One region of the Nocardioides perillae genome, then DNA from elsewhere that is predicted to be linked to it. Evidence: predicted binding sites of a transcription regulator. Region 1 holds the regulator's gene; each other region holds the start of a gene.
The links. The regulator LexA, encoded in region 1, represses DNA repair genes until DNA is damaged. The targets are predictions, from matches to a motif close to TCGAACANNTGTTCGA.
Positions count from the first base shown of each region.

Region 2: a site for LexA is predicted at 1,898-1,913, ahead of BJ989_RS05020 (HNH endonuclease signature motif containing protein). Genes of this name have one in related genera too.
Region 3: a site for LexA is predicted at 1,740-1,755, ahead of ruvC (crossover junction endodeoxyribonuclease RuvC). Genes of this name have one in related genera too.

Region 1 is NZ_JACCAC010000001.1:1,328,731-1,333,030, forward strand. Features, by position in the region: gene BJ989_RS06250 (alkaline phosphatase family protein) at 1-110, opposite strand, end outside; gene BJ989_RS06255 (alkaline phosphatase D family protein) at 110-1,873, opposite strand; gene lexA (transcriptional repressor LexA) at 2,167-2,886, opposite strand; gene BJ989_RS06265 (SDR family oxidoreductase) at 3,059-3,865, shown strand; gene BJ989_RS06270 (LysM peptidoglycan-binding domain-containing protein) at 4,201-4,300, shown strand, end outside.
Region 2 is NZ_JACCAC010000001.1:1,075,586-1,079,885, reverse strand. Features, by position in the region: gene BJ989_RS05035 (mechanosensitive ion channel family protein) at 1-228, shown strand, start outside; gene BJ989_RS05030 (hypothetical protein) at 374-1,456, shown strand; gene BJ989_RS05025 (hypothetical protein) at 1,541-1,804, shown strand; gene BJ989_RS05020 (HNH endonuclease signature motif containing protein) at 1,953-3,329, shown strand; gene BJ989_RS05015 (hypothetical protein) at 3,555-3,980, shown strand; gene BJ989_RS18150 (MerR family transcriptional regulator) at 4,004-4,300, opposite strand, start outside.
Region 3 is NZ_JACCAC010000001.1:2,602,258-2,606,557, reverse strand. Features, by position in the region: gene BJ989_RS12135 (hypothetical protein) at 1-57, shown strand, start outside; gene pdxT (pyridoxal 5'-phosphate synthase glutaminase subunit PdxT) at 101-673, shown strand; gene BJ989_RS12125 (YebC/PmpR family DNA-binding transcriptional regulator) at 855-1,622, shown strand; gene ruvC (crossover junction endodeoxyribonuclease RuvC) at 1,780-2,349, shown strand; gene ruvA (Holliday junction branch migration protein RuvA) at 2,346-2,960, shown strand; gene ruvB (Holliday junction branch migration DNA helicase RuvB) at 3,061-4,146, shown strand; gene yajC (preprotein translocase subunit YajC) at 4,242-4,300, shown strand, end outside.

The sequences.
Region 1 (4,300 bases):
GCGGCGCCCGCGCCTGCCACCTGCAGGAGGTTGCGGCGACCGGTGCGCAGCAGCTCGGCGCCCTCGGCGAAGCGCTCGCCGGGGTGGGTGCAGCCGGTGTGCCCGCACATCAGCGGTCGCCTCCGTCCGTGCGGGGGCCGACAGGGGCGTCGGCGGCCTCGACGCGGCCGGTGCCGGCCAGGGTGCGGTAGCTCACCGACCAGACGGCCTCGGCGGCCCGGTCGGCGCGCGGGTCGGTGGCGCCGCTGCCCTCGCGGGGGCGCAGGACGAACCAGTCCATCTGCGCCCGGGCCGGGGTCACGTCGAGCACCGAGAAGCCGTGGGAGTCGAAGTCGAGGTACTTGATGTGGCGGTTGTTGGCCAGGATGCCGGCCTCCACCACCTCGGTCGTCGCGCCCGACGGGTCGCCGGTGATGTCCTTGAGGTTGTTGCTGGTGACCGAGGAGCAGACGAACTCGACGCCCGCGGAGTCGCTGAGCGGAGCGGTCGCCACGTCGTACGGCAGCTCGCAGGCCCAGCCGGAGTGGATGTCGCCGGTGAGGAAGAGCGCGTCCTTCACCCCGCGGTCGCGGATGTGGTCGAGCACCTCGCGGCGGTCGGCGGTGTAGCCGTCCCACTGGTCGGTGTTGTAGGGCGCGCCGTCGGCCGGCAGCAGCCCGGTCACGTCGTTGACCGGGTCGAGCAGGTCGCGGGGGACCTGCCCGAAGGTGACCGGCGCGATCATCACCGGGTTGCCGACCAGCTTCCACTGCGCGCGCTCCTGCTGCAGCGAGGCCTTGAGCCACGCCATCTGCTGGCGCCCGAGGATCGTGCGGTCGGGGTCGCTCACGGTGGCGTCGGGGTTGGGCACGGGCGTCGGCACGCCGCCGACCTGCTGGCTGCGGTAGGTGCGCAGGTCGAGCATGCTCAGCTCAGCGAGCTGGCCGAACTGCAGCCGGCGGTAGAGCCGGGCGCCGTCGCCGAGACGGGCGGTGCCGTCCATGAGCACCGGCATCCACTCGTCGTACGCGCGGTGGGCGCGGGCGCGCCGGCGGACGTAGTCGCCCTCGGAGGCGTCGTGGTTCTCCGCGCCGTCGCGCCACTGGTCGTTGGTGACCTCGTGGTCGTCCCAGGTGACGATCATCGGCGCCAGCGCGTGGAGGTCCTGCAGGTCGGGGTCGCGCTTGTACTGCGCGTGGCGCTGGCGGTAGTCGGCGAGGCTGACCATCTCGCGCGCGGGCACGTGGCGGCGGACGTCCTCGTTGCCCTGGCCGCGGCCGTACTGGCCCGGGGCGTACTCGTAGAGGTAGTCGCCGAGGTGCAGCACGGCGTGCAGGTCGCGGCGCCGCGCGAGGTGGCGGTAGGCGCTGAAGAAGCCGGCCTGCAGATTGGCGCAGGAGACCACGCCGAGGCGCAGGTTGCCCGGCAGCGCGTCGCGCGCGGGGGCGGTGCGGGTGCGGCCGGGACGGCTGGCGACGCCGCGGTGGACGAAGCGGTAGTGGTACCACGTCGCGGGGCGCAGGCCGGTCGCGAGCACCTTGACGGTGTGGTCGCGGCTGGCGCTGGTGGTGACCGTGCCCTGCTTCACGATCCGCCGGAAGCGGGCGTCGGTGGCGACCTGCCACGTCACGTGCGCCTTCGGGCCCTTGCCGGAGCCCGGGGTCGCCGCGGCGGTCGGGGTGAGGCGGGTCCACAGCACGACGGCCGTCGGTTGCGGGTCGCCCGAGGCCACGCCGTGCGCGAAGAGCTGCGCGCTGCTGCGGCGGGGTCGGGTGCGGGGGGCCGGCTCGGCGGCGGCGCTGCCGCTCGCGAGGGCGGTCGCGCCGACGGCGCCGGCCGCGCCGGTCGCGAGGACGGTGCGGCGCGCGACGTGCTGGGGGTCAGGGGTGGTCACACTGGATTGAACGACGCCGGGAGGGGGTGGTGACGGTGGTTCGGCGAAAGTCGCCGGTTGTTCGGCTGCTGGTCACCGGGGGCGGTGGGGCCTCGGCGCGGCGTGCGTCATGCGGAGGCGACGCGATCGCGCGCGCTCCGCATGACGCAGGCGGCGTGACGGAGTGGCCGGCGAGGGCGCGCGGCGGCGGGCGCGGCGTACTGGCTGGGGACGACGGGCGCCTCGGGCCTGCCTGTGGACGCACGACGGCCGACCCCCGTGCGGGGGCCGGCCGGCGTGGGGCAGCGTCGGGGTCAGAGGCGGCGCAGGACCGCGGTGACCTTGCCGAGGATCGTGGCGTGGGTGCCGTCGATCGGGTCGTAGGCGTCGTTGTGGGGGAGCAGCCAGACCTGGCCGTCCTTGCGCTGGAAGGTCTTGACCGTCGCCTCGCCGTCGATCATCGCCGCCACGACCTCCCCGTTGTGGGCGGTGGGCTGCTGGCGCACGACGACGTAGTCGCCGTTGCAGATCGCCGCGTCGACCATCGAGTCGCCGGAGACCTCGAGCATGAAGAGCGTGCCGTCGCCGACGAGCTGCTGGGGGAGCGGGAAGACGTCCTCGGTGCGCTGCTCGGCGAGGATCGGCCCGCCGGCGGCGATGCGGCCGACCATGGGGACGTACTGGGCGGCGGGGAGCGCGTCGCCGATGCCGGTCTCGTCGAAGCCGGTGTCGGTGGCCGCGCCGACCGCGCGGCGCCCGGCGGCGGACTCGGGCAGGAAGACCTCGAGGGCGCGGGGGCGCTTGGGGTCGCGGCGGATGAACCCCTTCTCCTCGAGCACCTTGAGCTGGTGGGCCACCGAGGAGGAGCTCGACAGGCCGACGGCGTCGCCGATCTCGCGCATGCTCGGGGGGTAGCCGCGGTGCTCGACGGCGTCGCGGATCACGTTGAGCACCCGCTGCTGGCGCGGGGTCAGGCCCGTCGCGTCGGGGGGTCCGTCGGGCAGCTCGGCCACCCGCTTCTTCGTGCCTGCCATCGTGCGCCTCCCGTGCCCGCGCCGGAGCCGTCGCGCGGGTGCGTCAGCGCAGGGCCGGGCGCCCGGGAGGCTCCGTGGTCCCGCCGTTCGGGACCGGTGAGCGCACGCTAGCGCGAGCGGGCGGGGTGGTTCAAACACCTGTTCGAACGGCGTGTCGGGCAGACTCGCCGCCATGAGCACTCCCGCCGCCGGCCCGTCCGTCCTGTCCGCCGTCGTCACGGGTGCCGCGCGCGGCATCGGCCGGGCGGTGGCGGAGAAGCTGGTGCAGCGGGGGTACGCCGTGGTGGTCACCGACGTCGACGGCGCGGGCGCCGAGCAGGCCGCGGCCGAGATCGGGGCCGTGGCCGGACTGGCGCAGGACGTGCGCTCGGAGGCCTCGCACGCGACCGTCGCGGCGGAGGCGGCGCGCCACGGTCGCCTCGCGGTGTGGGTCAACAACGCCGGCGTCGGTCACGACGGCGCCCTCGCCGACCTGCCGTCGGACCAGGTCGACCGGCTCGTGGACGTCAACCTCAAGGGTGCGCTGTGGGGCACGCGTGCGGCGCTGGCCGGCTTCGGGCCGGCCGGCGGCGACGTCGTCAACATCGCCTCGTTGTCGGGCCTGGGTCCGGTGCCGGGGCTGTCGACCTACGCCGCCACCAAGGCCGCGGTCGTCTCCCTCACCATGTCGGTGCAGGCCGAGACGCCCGACGAGGTGCGCGTGCACGCACTGTGCCCCGACGGCGTCGACACCGAGATGGTCGCCACGATGCGCGACGACGGCCTGGCCAAGGCGCTCGTGCGCTCCGGGGGTCGGCTGCTGAGCGTCGACGAGGTGGCCGCCGAGGCGGTCGGGCTCGTCGGCGGTCACCGCGTCGTGCGCACGCTGCCCGCCTGGCGCGGCGGGGTCATGCGTGGCAGCTCGCTGCTGCCGTCGCTCGCGCAGCAGGGGATCGCGGTCTTCGCCAAGCAGGGGCGCGCCGCGCTCCGCCGCAACTGACGCGGCTGCCGCTCGTCCCGGCGTACGTCTGGGCCCCGGTGGTGGGGCAATTGCTGGGTTGTGGCCCGGTTACCGACGCGTAACCGGGCGCCAACCCAGCAATTGAACGGTCGCGGCGGGGTGATGGCGCACCCCGAGCGCGAGTCGAACACACTTTCGGCCAGGCCCTTGTGCTGTTCGAACACGTGCTCTAACGTCGTACGTGTGTTCGATCGAACGTGTGGTCGACAGCAGCGCCGCAGCCCGGCTCGTGAGGACTGTCGGTGGTCGCCCGTAGACATCTGCTCGACCGGACACACCCGACGCGGCTGACCGCCCCTTCCCCGGAGGTCCCCATGAGCACGATGACGATCGACCCCACCTTCCTGAGCCCCGCCCGCACGACTCAGGGCCGCACGACTCAGGGCCGCACGAGCCAGGGCCGTACGACGCCCG
Region 2 (4,300 bases), 250 kb from region 1:
GCCAAGCGCGACGCGCAGACCGGTCGCGAGCGTGCCGAGCAGCAGGTCCCGAGCCAGTCGGGCGGCTCGCACGACACCCCGTCGTACTCCACCTCGGGCTCGACCGCCGGCTACGGCTCGACGGGCGGCACGGGTGCCGGCTACGGCACCACGCCGGGCACGTCGACGGGCTACGACAGCGGCTACGACCCCAACGCCACCCAGCCGGTCATCCCGCCGGAGCGGTGAGCCCTCGGGTCACCCCCCGGTGACCCACCAGCTCCACCTCAGCCAACGCCCCGGCCGCGCAGCGGCGGCCGGGGCGTTGCTGCGCCCGGGGTCGGGCTCGATGCGGTGTCGGCGGGGTGTCGGCGCGGGGTGGCAGCATGCGCGCATGACGTCTCGGACCCGACTCGCAGGCGCGGCCGGCCTGCTCGCTGCGCTGGTGCTCAGCGCCTGCTCCGGCGGGGGCGGGCTCGGGTCGCGCAGCGAGCTCGAGGTGGCCGACGACCCGCGGGCGACGCCGGCGGAGATCTTCGAGGTCGGCCGCGCCACCGAGGCCGTGCGGGCGGGTGACGGGCGGGTGCTGGTCGTCGCCCGCGCCACCTCCGACGACGACGAGGGGCCGATCAACGCCGCCTTCCGCGTCTACGACGACTCCGGCGAGGTGGTCGTCGAGGGGCCCGACCGCCCGTCACGGGGGCGCGGCGCGGGACTCCAGGCGTACGCCCTCCCCGACGGCTTCCTGCTCGCTCGCGGCCCCGAGGGGCGGGCGACCTCGTGGGAGGTGCTCACGCCCGACGAGGACCTCGCGCCGGTCACGATCGCGGGCCGTCGGCTGCCGGGGCGGGCGGGCGACGTCGCGCTGCCCAGCTTCCCGCTGCGGCACTTCCGGCCGTCGACGCGCACGCTCTTCCGACCGGCGCTGCCGCCGGGGCGCGCCGAGGGCGGTCCGCTGGTCGACGCGGCCGGCGGGCTGTGGGCGCTCGGCGCGACCACGCGGGCGGGTGAGCCGACGCGGGTGTGGCACGCGCCGACCGGGAGGGCGCCGTGGCGCCTCGACAGCCTGGAGACGCCGGCGGGACGCTCCACGCGCGGCATCGCGCTGACCGAGCACCACGTCGTGCTGACCGTCATCGCGGTCGGGGCCGAGGACACCATCGACTCCCTGTGGGTCCTCGACCGGCGTCGGCCGGCCGCGGGGTGGCAGCGGGTGCCCGAGCGCATCCGCGACGACGGCTACGTCTTCGAGACCCGGGTGCAGCCGCTCGGGGGCGACCTCGCGCTCGTCGACGACAGCGAGCGCGCCTGGGTGGTCGACCTGCGGCGCGGCACGTGGCGCGCGGTGTCCTTCCCCTTCCCGAACCCTCGCAGCCTCACCACCACGCTCGACGGCCGCATCGACCTGGTGGGCTCCGACGGTCGCACCGCGACGTCGGCCGACCTCGGGCGGTCGTGGGAGCCGCTGCCCGGGTGAGGGCGTGCGCTGGGTCGGTGCTGCGCGGCATGGCGCGCGCTCCGGAGGGTACGGAGCCGGCACCCGACAGCGAGAGGTGATCGCGTGAGCACGCAGGACCCGCAGCAGACGGACGGCGCGACCGGTCGCGTCAGCGACTCCGGCGAGCAGGCCGAGCCGAGCTCGACGACCGAGGGGGCCGCGGCCGAGGGGCAGTACGACCCCGCGCAGGGCTCGCCCGCAGGCGGCGCCCACCCCGTGGGCGAGGCCTACCCCGCCGAGGCCACGCGCTTCGACGACCCGCAGCACCGCCGCCCCGACGAGGTGCCCGAGGGCGTGGCCGACGACGTGCTGCTCGAGGACGAGTAGCCCGTCCCTCCCCCAGCTCGCCGCCGTCCGCCCACACGCTGGTGCGGGCGGCGTCGTACGTCGTGGGTGGCCGCTGCTACGCCGGGCCGACTGTCGAACGTGTGTACGGATATGTTGCACTCTCGTGCTGGACATGTCAGAATGGCCCATGGCCATCCGGAGCGGGACGACGTCGCACCACCCGGTGTGCGACGCGCTCACGGAGGCCTCCGAGACCGTCACCCGGGTCGTGGGCTCGCCGACCTGGTCGATGACGGAGACCGACCTCGGCGAGGCGCTGGTCGCCATCGCCGCGCTCGAGGCGCAGGTCGCGGCCCTGCGGCTGCGGGTGACCGCGCAGGCGGTCGAGGACGGCGCCGGTGGCACCACGGGTGCGACGTCGACGGCCGCCTGGGCCGCGTCGCACACCCGCCGCACGCGACCCGACTGCTTCCGCGACGCGCGGGTGGCCGCGACGCTCGCCGAGCCGCGTCACCGGGCGGTGGCCGACGCGCTTGCCGACGGGCGGGTGCACCTCGACCAGGCGCGGGCCATCACCGCCGCGGTCGACGCCCTGCCGACCGACCGGGTCGACGCCCGCGTGCGGGCCGAGGCCGCGACGTTCCTGCTCGACTGCGCGGCCGTCCACGACGCGCTCGAGCTGCGCGCCCTCGGTCGCAAGGTGCTCGAGGTCGTCGCCCCCGACGTCGCCGACGAGGTGGAGCGCGAGCGGCTCGAGCGGGAGGAGCGCGAGGCGCGGCGGGCAGCGACGCTGACCATGAGCGACGACGGCCACGGCACGACCCGGGGTCGCTTCGCGATCCCCACCGAGCACGGCGACCGGCTGCGCACGCTCCTCGACGCGATCGCGGCGCCGAAGCACCAGCGGGCGCGCCGGGCGACGGAGGACGGCGGTGCGGGCTGCGGCTCGGGCGCGGAGTCGGGTGCGGAGCCGGGTGCGGTGTCGGGTGTCGGCTCGGGCGTCGGTTCGCAGCCCGAGTCCGGCGCAGGGGTGGCGGCCGGTGGAGAGCGGCCGTCGATGCCGCTGCGCCGCGGCCAGGCGCTGTGCGAGCTGATCGAGCGCTACCTGGTGAAGGACCTCCCCCGCGCCGGCGGACTGCCCGCCACCGTGACGGTCACGATGTCGCTCGAGACACTGATGGGCGGGCTCGGGGTCGCGACGCTGAGCACCGGCACGCGCATCAGCGCCGGGCGGGCCCGGATGCTCGCCTGCGAGTCCGGCATCGCGCCGGTCGTGCTGGGCGGACGCTGCGAGGTGCTGGACCTGGGTCGCACACAGCGGCTCTTCTCCCCCGCACAGCGCCGCGCCCTCGAGATCGAGCAGGGCGGTTGCACCGCCGCCGGCTGCGACTGGCCACCCGGGATGTGCCACGCGCACCACGACATCCCGTGGAGCAGAGGCGGGCCGACCGACAAGGCCAACGGCCGGTTGCTGTGTCCCCGGCACCACGCCCGCATCCACGACCCGGCCTACGACACGGTCTCGCACCCCGACGGCAGCGTGACGTTCCAGCGGCGGTGCTGAGGAGACGTCCGTCCTGGGACGGGTCTGCCCTGAGGTCGTCGGTGGCTCACGGGGTCCCGACGCGGGCCTGGCGGCTCTGCTCGACCAGCGGTAGCAGGGCCAGCACTGCTCGACCAGCGGTGGCAGGGCCGGCCCCGTCGTGGCAGGCTGCGCGGGTCGAGGACGGGGGGTCCGGTGCGGAAGACGACAGAGCAGCTGCTGGCTGCGGATCCGCGGACTGCGGGCGTGAGCGGCACTCGCCACACGCTCCGCGAGCTGGCTGACCACCACGCAACGCTGCCCCGCTGGCTGGGGCCCGACGAGCACGTACGGCGCGTGCTGCCCTGCTCGAGCACCGTGTCGAGCCTCGTCCTCCTCACCGACGTGGCGGCACTCGTGCTCGCAGCGGCCTACGAGGTGCCACCCACCCGGCTCTGGCTCCCGATCGAGGTCGAGGTCGGCCGACGTGGCCTGCTGGGGCGCCGCGTCCGGGTGCGCGACGCCTACGGCACCACGTGCGACTTCAGCGTCGCCCAGGACGACCTCGACGTGCTGCAGTCCTGGCGACCCCGCGCAACGGACCTTCACGCCGACCGGCGAGACGACGAGGGCGAGGTGGGCCACCGCGGCGAGTCCGAGGACCCCGACGGAGACGATCGGTCCGTCGGGTAGGGGGCGCGACGCCGCACCGACGGTCAGCGTCGCGCGCGGAGGCGGCGTACCTCCTGGCGCAGGGCGGCGACCTCCTCCTCCAGCTCGAGCACGGCGGCGATGCCGGCGAGGTTCAAGCCGGCGTCGAGGAGGGCGCGGATGCGCTGCACCCGCTCGACGTCGGCGGGGTTGTAGAGGCGGGTGCCGCCGGCGGTGCGGCTCGGGGAGACCAGGCCCTTGCGCTCGTAGACGCGGAGGTTCTGCACCGGCGTCTCGGCCATCTCGGCGGCGACCGAGATCGCGTAGACCGCGACGTGGGCGGCGACCCGGGTGGCGGTGGG
Region 3 (4,300 bases), 1.3 Mb from region 1:
CGCGCCGTCGACGGTGCAGGCAACGCCACCGACCGGACGATCACCTTCGGCTACTAGGCCGCACGCCGGCCGTCGGCGACCGCTCCGTACGATCCACCCCGTGCAGAAGGTCGGCGTCCTCGCGCTCCAGGGCGACGTGCGGGAGCACCTCGCGGCACTGACGGCCCTCGGGGTCTCGCCCATGAGGGTGCGCCGCCCCGAGGAGCTCGACGACCTCGACGGGCTGGTCCTGCCCGGCGGGGAGTCGACCACGATGATCAAGCTCGCCCGTGCCTTCGACCTGCTCGACCCGCTGCGCGAGCGGCTCGCAGGCGGGATGCCCGCCTTCGGCACGTGCGCGGGGATGATCCTGCTGGCCGACCGGATCCGCGACGGCGCGCCCGGACAGGAGACGCTCGGAGGCCTCGACGTCACGGTGCGCCGCAACGCGTTCGGCCGGCAGGTCGACTCCTTCGAGACCGACCTCGACGTGAGCGGGGTCGAGGGCCCCGTGCACGCCGTCTTCATCCGCGCCCCCTGGGTGGAGGAGGTGGGCGACCGCGTCGAGGTGCTCGCCGAGGCGGCCGACCACCCGGTCGCGGTGCGGCAGGGGCCGCTGCTGGCGACGTCGTTCCACCCCGAGGTCGGGCACGACCTGCGCCTGCACCGCCTCTTCCTCGACCTCCTGGGCTGACGGTCGCGGTCCGGTCGCGGTCCGGTCGCGGCGCGGTCGCGGCGCGGTCGCGGCGCGGTCGTGGCCGGCGCGGCGCCCCCCGGCGCCGCCGGTAGGATCGACGACCGGCACTCGGCACACACCGAGCAGGCACCCAGCAGGCACCGAGCGGGCACCGAGCGAGTCGGAAGAAGAGGGACGCATGTCAGGCCACTCCAAGTGGGCGACCACGAAGCACAAGAAGGCCGCGATCGACGCCAAGCGCGGCAAGATGTTCGCCAAGCTGATCAAGAACGTCGAGGTCGCGGCCCGCATGGGCGGCGGTGACCCGGCCGGCAACCCCACGCTCTACGACGCGATCCAGAAGGCCAAGAAGTCCTCGGTCCCCAACGACAACATCGACCGCGCGGTCAAGCGCGGCTCCGGTGCCGAGACCGGTGGCGCCGACTACTCGACGATCACCTACGAGGTGTACGGCGCGCAGGGCGTCGGCATCCTCGTCGAGTGCCTCACCGACAACAAGAACCGGGCCGCGATGGAGGTGCGCACCGCCGTCACGCGCAACGGCGGCACGATGGCCGACCCGGGCTCGGTCTCGCGACTCTTCCACCGCAAGGGTGTCGTGGTGGTCGCCAAGTCGCAGGACGGCAAGGACGTCAGCGAGGACGACGTCCTCGAGGCCACCCTCGACGCCGGCGCCGAGGAGGTGGAGGACCTCGGCGAGCAGTGGCAGGTCGTCTCCGAGGCCACCGACCTCGTGGCCGTCCGCACCGCGCTGCAGGCCGCCGGCCTCGACTACGACTCCGCCGACGTGCAGTTCGTCGCCACGATGGACATCCCCGTCGACGCGACCGCCGCGGGCAAGGTCTTCAAGCTCGTCGACGCCCTCGAGGACCTCGACGACGTGCAGGACGTCTACAGCAACGTCGACGTCTCGGCCGAGGTCATGGCCGAGCTCGAGGACGCGTAGCGGCGACGCGCCAGCGGAGCCGCCGGCGGTGGTCGAGCGAGCCGCGTGGCTGAGCCTGCGAGGACGCGATCGGCGTGTCGAGACCGGGTGGACCGGTCACCGCCGTAACGTCCCGTGTCGAACTGACGTTCGAGCCGAGGAGCGACGCGTGCGCGTGCTGGGGATCGACCCGGGCCTGACCCGCTGCGGGATGGGCCTGGTCGAGGGCGACGTCGGGCGGCCCCTGCGCCTGGTCGACGTCGGCGTGCTCCGCACCTCGGCCAGCGAGCCCGTCGCGGTGCGCCTGGTCACCATCGAGCGCGGCATCGACGCCTGGATCGACGAGCACCGCCCCGACGCGGTCGCGGTCGAGCGGGTCTTCGCCCGCTCCGACGTCAGCACCGTCATGGGCACGGCGCAGGCCAGCGGCATCGCCCTGGTCGCCGCGGCGCGCCGCGGCCTGCCGGTGGCCCTGCACACGCCGAGCGAGGTGAAGGCGGCCGTCTCCGGCAGCGGCCGCGCCGACAAGGCGCAGGTCGGGGCGATGGTCACCCGCATCCTGCGCCTCGACGCCGCACCGAAGCCCGCCGACGCCGCCGACGCACTCGCGCTCGCGATCACCCACATCTGGCGCGGCGGGGCCCAGGCACGCATCGACGCCGCCGTGGCCGCGAGCCGGAGCCGGACGCCCGCCGGCACCCGACCCAGGACCGTCACCGGGCCCGCCCCGGCGAGGAGGAGAGCATGATCGCGTTCGTCCGCGGCCGGGTCGCCGAGGTCGGCCTCACCAGTGCCGTGCTCGAGGTCGGCGGCGCCGCCGGCGGGGTCGGACTCGAGCTGCTGTGCACCCCGGGCACCCTCGCCGCGCTGCGCCTCGGCGCGGAGGCGTCGCTGCCCACCAGCATGGTGGTGCGCGAGGAGTCGCTGACCCTCTTCGGCTTCGCCGACGACGACGAGAAGCAGGTCTTCGAGCTCGTGCAGACCGCCTCGGGCGTCGGCCCCAAGCTGGCCCAGGCGATGCTCGCCGTGCTCAGCCCCGACGCCGTGCGCCGCGCCGTCGCCGACGAGGACGTCAAGACCCTCACCCGCGTCCCCGGCATCGGCCAGAAGGGTGCGCAGCGCATCATCCTCGAGCTGCGCGACCGCATCGGCGCCCCGGTCGGCGCCGCGCCCCTCCCCGGCGCCCCCGCCCCGGGCGCCGCGCCCTGGCGCGACCAGGTCGCCCAGGGCCTCGTCGGTCTCGGCTGGTCGGCCAAGGAGGCCGACAAGGCGGTCGAGGCCGTCGCCGACCAGGCCGGGGACCGCCCCGACGTCGGCGCCCTGCTGCGCGCCGCCCTCCAGACGCTGAGCCGGGCCTGACGTGCCCCACTCCGACGACGACCTCGACACGGCCGCCGACGGCGCCTCCACGGCGTACGCCGGTCCCGACGCCCGCCTCAGCGCTGCGGAGGACGCCCACCTGCGCACCCTGACCGCGGCCGAGGCCGAGGGCGACGAGCGGGCCGTCGAGGCCGCGCTGCGCCCGCGCACCCTCGACGAGGTGGTCGGGCAGGTGCGGGTGCGCGAGCAGCTCGGGCTGGTCCTCGAGGCCGCGCGTCGCCGCGGTCGCGCTCCCGACCACGTGCTGCTCTCGGGCCCCCCGGGCCTCGGCAAGACGACGCTGGCGATGATCATCGCCGCCGAGATGGGCAGCCCGCTGCGGCTCACCAGCGGCCCCGCGATCACCCACGCCGGCGACCTCGCCGCGATCTTGTCGGGCATGGTCGAGGGCGACGTGCTCTTCGTCGACGAGATCCACCGGATGTCGCGACCGGCCGAGGAGATGCTCTACCTCGCCATGGAGGACTTCCGCGTCGACGTGGTCATCGGCAAGGGCCCGGGTGCCACCGCCATCCCGCTGGAGATCCCGCCCTTCACGCTGGTCGGCGCGACGACCCGTGCGGGGCTGCTGCCGGGGCCGCTGCGCGACCGCTTCGGCTTCACCGCGCACCTGGAGTTCTACGAGCCCGACGAGCTCGAGCTCATCGTGCGGCGCTCCGCCGACCTGCTGGGCGTCGAGCTGGCCGGGGGAGGCGCGGCCGAGATCGCGTCGCGCTCGCGCGGCACTCCCCGCATCGCCAACCGGCTGCTGCGCCGCGTGCGCGACTACGCCCAGGTGCGCGCCGACGGCGTCGTCACGCAGCCGGTGGCGCGCACCGCGCTCGACCTCTACGAGGTCGACTCCTCCGGTCTCGACCGGCTCGACCGGGCGGTCCTCGACGTGCTGTGCCGCCGCTTCGGAGGCGGGCCGGTGGGCGTCTCGACGCTCGCGGTGGCCGTGGGGGAGGAGCGCGAGACCGTCGAGGAGGTCGCCGAGCCGTTCCTCGTGCGCAGCGGGCTGCTCGCCCGCACCCCGCGCGGTCGCGTCGCGACGCCCGCGGCCTGGGAGCACCTCGGCCTGCCGGTGCCGGCGGCGAGCGCGTGGGGCGCCTGGGTCGGCGGACAGCCCGGCGGGGCAGGAGAGCCGGGTGACGCCGCGCTCTTCGACGACGACCCGTCGACGTAGACTCCGCGGCGGGCCGGCCGCGCCGGCCCGACGCCCTGCCCGCGAGCGGCCGGCGCCGACCCCCACGGTGCGCCGCTCACGTCGAGAGGTCCTCCGTGGAGTTCCTGCCCATCATCGCCATCGCCCTGCTCTTCTGGCTGCTGCTGATCCGGCC